One region of the Shewanella sp. MF05913 genome, then DNA from elsewhere that is predicted to be linked to it. Evidence: riboswitches for the same ligand, from Rfam matches in the RefSeq annotation. Region 1 holds a riboswitch; the other holds the start of a gene.
The links. Region 1 has a riboswitch for cobalamin ahead of AC19MV_RS04310 (TonB-dependent receptor). Riboswitches for the same ligand answer to the same signal wherever they lie in the genome.
Positions count from the first base shown of each region.

Region 2: linked by a shared signal. The riboswitch ahead of AC19MV_RS20405 (ABC transporter ATP-binding protein) and the one ahead of AC19MV_RS04310 (TonB-dependent receptor) in region 1 are both predicted to bind cobalamin.

Region 1 covers NZ_JCAYNT010000002.1:201,417-204,612, reverse strand. The annotation lists gene AC19MV_RS04320 (DUF3622 domain-containing protein) at 1-203, shown strand, start outside; gene AC19MV_RS04315 (hypothetical protein) at 332-997, shown strand; cobalamin riboswitch at 1,141-1,337, shown strand; gene AC19MV_RS04310 (TonB-dependent receptor) at 1,467-3,196, shown strand, end outside.
Region 2 covers NZ_JCAYNT010000025.1:21,284-24,479, forward strand. The annotation lists gene AC19MV_RS20400 (sirohydrochlorin cobaltochelatase) at 1-854, opposite strand, end outside; cobalamin riboswitch at 1,532-1,700, shown strand; gene AC19MV_RS20405 (ABC transporter ATP-binding protein) at 1,895-2,794, shown strand; gene AC19MV_RS20410 (ABC transporter permease) at 2,787-3,196, shown strand, end outside.

The DNA of each region.
Region 1 (3,196 bases):
GTTTTGCTTCAGAAGCAGAAGCCATTGCATGGGGCGAGCAGTCTCTACAGGGTTTCCTGTCTAAGCAAGCAGATCGTAACAAGCGCAAAACTGAAAAGCATCTTAAAGCGAAAAGCTTAGCAGCAGCGATTGCAGCTGAATCTGCCGTTGATGAAGATGAGCTATTTGACGCAGAAGACGAAGACGACGAAGAGTTAAACTAACATTTTACAATGGTGTAAATGTTATAGATAAGTTTCAATTTTTGTATGTTCAGGATAGGATATACATAATTAGAATGATTTTTAATCAACTTATCGTCACATCTTGACCTAGCAAGGATGACATTGGGATGAACAAGATTGCTGCAGTTATCAGCTACGCGGGGTGCGTTGGAATATTTAGCTTATTCCCCTATACCGCGTATGCTACTTTTCCAGCATTGGTCACATTAGAATCTGACAATGATGCTTCTGGCGTGCTTGTCATGTCTAGCGACGTCAAACGGCTAACGACTGTGTCGCAAACCTTCGGCTTTTTACCTCCTCTTTCATGGAAACTCGCTTTTAACGAAAAGCGCGGTGATATGACCATGGCTGAATTTATCCCCGCCAACGAAACCCTTAATGATTGGTCTAGCCTAGTGTGTATGCAAGGCTTTAAAGGGCTTGCCGAAGATGTTGACCCGGATGAATTTTTAGATTCAATGGCAGACACCTATAAAGAACATTGCCAGGGTGAAGTGATTTATCAACAATTAGGCAGCATGAAAGTGGAAGGCTATGAAGCTGTGCATGGTTTGCTAGGGTGTACGAGTATGCCTAACATTCATAATGCTTCTGCTATTGTGTCTGAGTCTTACGTTACCAGTCCGCGTGGCGAGATGGGCTACTTTACGGTAATAAGCGATGATGAAGATATTTATTTAGTGCACAAATCCATTCGTACCGCCGTATTTACTGCCGAGTCAGCTCCCGTCACCCAAAGCAATTATCGCGAGTTTATGGCTGAGCCTTAAATTGAGCTAACGTGAGTAATCTGCGCGTTGTTTTAATGCTTAGCGACTATCAGCAACGTGCTGATTCCGTTATAATCCTATCGACGTTTATGGCTGTATTTATCAATCTATTCAGCCATTAGACCGTTATTCTATATTTATTCAGTTTAGTCAATCTTTACGGTGCCAATGTTGAGTCATATCGACCCATTGGAGAATCGGGAAACCAGTGAAAGTCTGGTACTGCCCCCGCAACGGTGATAGGTGAGAGTCCAATATGCAATGCATATTTGCTTGGCTCGTGTGTACTCTTAGGTACCGCAACCTCAGTCCGGAGACCGGCCATAAAGGTGATTTCGATGATTTCGGTGGGCAGATCTCGAGATGTGATGTTATGCCGTTTTTGGTTTACTCAGATGAGTAAGCCGCAAAGTGGTGGTCAATGTTGCGGCGCTATTGCCCCATTTTTCCTTTCAGGAGTTAAAGGTAAATGGGTACTAAACCAACTACAATCGCACTATTAATCAGTGCCATGCTTTGCGCAACGAGCCTTAATGCTGTTGCAGCACCAACCTCAACACAATCAATACCAAGTGCCTCAAACGCGTCTAATGCAGATGTGAAAATGGATGAGACGATTGTGGTGATTGGTCGCAATCAAACCAATCCGTTAAATATTGCTGCCAATGTAAATGTTATCGATGCAGCTGACATCGAAATGAGCGGCGCAAATAATTTAACCGATTTACTGCGCGGCCAATCCGGTATTCAAGTGTCCGATAATAATTCTGGTACTGTGTTTTCGATGCGCGGTTTTTCAGCTTCGCAAGCGGTTAATAATACCCTTATTTTAGTCGACGGCCGTCGGTTAAATAATATCGATATTTCTGCACCAAGTGTTGAATCCATTCCACTTAACTTAATTGAACGCGTTGAGATTTTGTCTGGCAGTGCGGGTGTATTGTATGGCGACCAAGCGGTAGGCGGCGTGATTAACATTATTACTAAAGCCCCAACAGAAACCGCTGGTGGCTTACAAGTCAGTGGTGGCAGTTTTGATACCTATGAAGTTAAAGGCGATGTCTCTGGAGCCATCAGCGACACCTGGCGTTACTTTCTAGCGGGCAGTTATAACGAAAGCGATAATTATCGTGATAATAACGACAACGAAACCGGCTCTATTCTAGGTCGTATTCAGTACCAAACCGATGTTGAAGATTTTTATGTAGAAGTGAATTACTTCGATAATGATCGCCAGGCTCCAGGGGCGTTAAGTTTAGCGCAGTATGAAGATAATCCTCGCCAAGTCGCGTCTTTTTCAGACGGTGAATATTCTCACGAAATCACTACCGCTGTTCGCAGTGGCTATCAATATCAACTTACTGATGTATGGGCACTGGGTGCTGATTTAACGTATTCCGATACTTCAACGAGCAGCTTATTGTTTGGCAGTGCAGGGCATATTGATCGTGATTTATTGAGTTTTTCACCAAAAGCGACCGCGAATTATCCGTTAGCAAATGGTGCTTTAACTATGGTTGCTGGTATTGATGTAAGCCGAGGTGAGGCTGACTTTGACACCTTATATATTCAACGTAATAACGAACAAACCATGCAAAGTGCTTATGTTCAAGCGACTGTGCCGTTAACCTCAACATTGTCATATGTAGTTGGTGGTCGTTATTCTGAAGTGACCGACGATTTAACTGATCAATTATTGTATGCAGAAGGTATTGAGCTCGATAACGATGCTCATGCATTGGAGTTAGGTGTCAATTATCGTCCAAGTGTAGAACATCGTTTTTATGTTCGCGCCAATGATAACTTCCGTTTTGCGAAAGTGGATGAACAAGCCTATACGCCATTAGACGTGCAAGGATTAGATCCGCAAACCGGGCGTTCTTTTGAGGCCGGCTGGGATTGGACTGGTGCAACGCAAACCGTTAAGTTAAACCTTTATCGTCTTGATTTAGAAGATGAGATTGTTTACGACGGTAGCCGTACTGACGGACCTTACGGTGGTGGTGCAAACGTTAATGCCGACGAATCTCGCCGTTTTGGTATTAACACGAGTTATGAAGTGCAGTTATCAAATGACTGGTTGTTAGGCGCTTCGTACGACTATATTGATGCCGAATTTACTCAAGGTGAAAACGAGGGTAAAGCACTATCATGGGTCGCTGAGCATTCAGGTAAAGCGTACATGAGTTACGATTTTGC
Region 2 (3,196 bases), on a different contig from region 1:
TTCCATGAATCTTTTTCATCACTAGCCATATCGTTGTTAGCGTGATCGCCTGCAACAATCATTAATGGACGTAACATTATACTGGTTACATGTTGTGATTCTATTTGCATAACGATGTTATTTAAATCAGGAAAACCTTCAACTAACCCCACAAAAGTTTTAACTTGGGGATACATTTTGTTCATCTCTATTTCGAACTCTTGGTACAAACCCGTTGATAAATGTTCGTTACCGTGGCCCATATATACCAGAGCTCGATTTTGTGATTTTGCTTGAGCAACATCGTCCTTGAGAGCTATTGCAAGAGAATGTAAATCTTGATGGTATGGATATTTAACGCCCCAAGTACCAAGTAACGGACGCCCAAGAGCAAGACGTTTAAAAGGTTTAAATTTGGGTTTTATTGTTTCAATATCTGCAAGGGCATCGACAATGGCTTTAGTGTCAATATACTCTTCACCATGCGTTAAATGGGTAGGCTGTACAACAATATTACTAAAGCCTAAATCTTGTAAATCAGCGAGAGTACCAAGAACATTTTTTACATTATATAAGGTTGCGGGTACATTCTGATGTTCTGCAATATAGGTTTTATCTGCTGCTCTTTTGTGCCATTTTTTTCGGATGATATTAGAGGTAAACGCGAGTCTTACTTCAGTATTTGGATAACTGGTTTGCATTGACGATTTTATATCAAGCAGCGATTCAAGAGTCGACTCATAAGTGGTGCCAAAAGCGGCTATAACGATAGCGTTTTGGGGTTTGTTATCCATATTCTTTCCCGCAGCGTAACTATTAGAGATGAGTAAAGTTGAACCAATAATGACAGCAAATGCCTTATTAAATCGTTTCATATGTGGTCCTTATATTATAAATCAATAGAACTTAATAAGCCTGTTCGGCTTCCAGCATGAATTAACTGACAATAGATGAACAGCGGGTATTTCGGCGTGGTCACTCTACTTATTTAGAAGTATTGAATGCAATTTTAATTGTTATTTTTTATGTCATAGGGCACAAGTATTTATTTATTAATATGAGAAGTAATATGCAAAAATGGTTTATTATTAAAATTAATGTTAATAATCTCATGTTTTATCAATATTTTGTGTGGTATGAGCTTTAATGAAACAGTTAATAACCCCCAAAATCAATGTTTTTCACACAGTTAAATAACGTATTACTACCTAATCTCTACAGGCTCAGGCTGATAAGGTGCATGAAATTAAATTCATTAATAATTGGTAAAATAACAGCTCATTTTTGAACACATATAATTTGGTTTTTAAAGTTCGTGGGGGAAGGTCTAAATCAAATTGGTTGTGGCGGGATTTCCGGGATACAGGTCAATATCCATTTAAGGCACACAACTTAAGGGAGAATATATAGAGATTGAGTCATTGTCCAATACGGTTTAGATCACAGAACCATAACCTTGCTTAAAAGGCTGTTAATTATCACAGTGCTTTACTCATTATATCTCAATACACTTGCGAAGTTGATTTGCCATTAGGCCAGATTGTTGAAAGAGTCTTAAGCTTTAATACTCATTCAACCCTAATTTGAGGGGGAACCAGATGTTATTTCTGGGCTGTACCCGCAACTGTAACTGTTTACCTTTATGTACCTAGATTTATATTATAAATGAGTCGTATACATAGAGACAAATCAGAAGCCAGAGAACCCTAATCAACAAAAAAGCTGAATATCGGGCGGGCCTATCCGAATCACAGTTCAGGTAAGATTGGTATTATTATGTTAATTTATAAAGACATATCCTTAATACCACCTTTACTGGGAAAGAAGTATACCTTGTCTTCTTCAGCAAAATTTTACGTTCTTGGCCGGAACATCAGTTTTAGGATTTCTTCTTTTTGAAGAATAATTAAAATTTATGCCAGTAAATAATGTTATGTCAACTTCAGAAGTGCCTTTATCAATCAATACTCCTGTATTAGAAGGTAAAAGTTTACATAGAAGTTTTGGAAAACGAAAAGCTGTAGATAATGCAAGTTTTTGCATTAATCGTGGAGATATATGCGCTTTCTTAGGGCCTAATGGTGCGGGTAAAACAACGTTAATTAAGATGTTAACAGGCCTAATCTCCCCCGATTCTGGTGATATTTTATATGATGGTCATGCACATAGTACTGATCGACTAGCATTAAAACAGTTAATTGGCGTTGTTCCGCAACATAATAATATCGATCGAGAATTAACCCCCGTAGAAAACCTTACCGTACACGGTTTGTTGTATAAAATGCGTGGCAAAGCACTCACACAAAGAATTAACGAAAGTTTAGCCTTCGCCGAACTTGAAGAACACAGAGATACCCCTTCAGAGAAATTATCAGGCGGAATGAAACGTAAGCTCGTAATTGCTCGTGCACTTATGCACAATCCTAAAATTCTATTCCTTGACGAACCAACGGTAGGACTTGACCCTCATAGCCGACGTAAAATGTGGGATTTTTTATCCAAAATAAATAAAGAATTTGGTTGTACGATTTTCCTCACTACTCACTATATTGAAGAAGCTGAAAGAATGGCCAGTAGGGTCATTTTTATCGACAGTGGCAAAATTATTGCAGACAGTAATGTAGAAACATTAAAGCAAGATTTAGGTTCTCATGTACTTGAAGTAGGGGACGATCGTCGACAAGAGTTTTTTGCCAGCCGTGGTCATGCCATGAAGCGATTAGCCGAATTAGCTGAAACAGTGAGTATCAGACAGACAACCCTTGAAGATGCTTTTTTACAAATGACAGGACAAAGGTTGGTTAAAAATGCTTAGTGGAATAGTAGGGATTTATTACCGTGAAACCATGGTGCTGAGAAAAAAATTGTTGCGGGTTGTTATGGCTGCAGCTGTTCCACCTTTTCTTTATTTAATGGCATTTGGTTACGGTGTCGGAGAGGGAACATCTGTTAACGGGGTTGATTACTTAACATTTTTATTCCCAGGCTTACTCGCCATGGCCAGTATGAATCAAAGTTATAATATTGCGACCGAGATTAATATCAGTCGCTTTTACTTGAAAATTTTTGAAGAGTTTTTATTAGCACCCAATCAACGCTGGCAGGTTGTGGCAGCTCAAGTGCTATATGGTATAACGCGAGGATTAATTCCTGTTGGCGTTATCATCTGTTATAGCGTGGTATGTGGGGTGAGTTTACATTATTCGTTCGGTTTTGT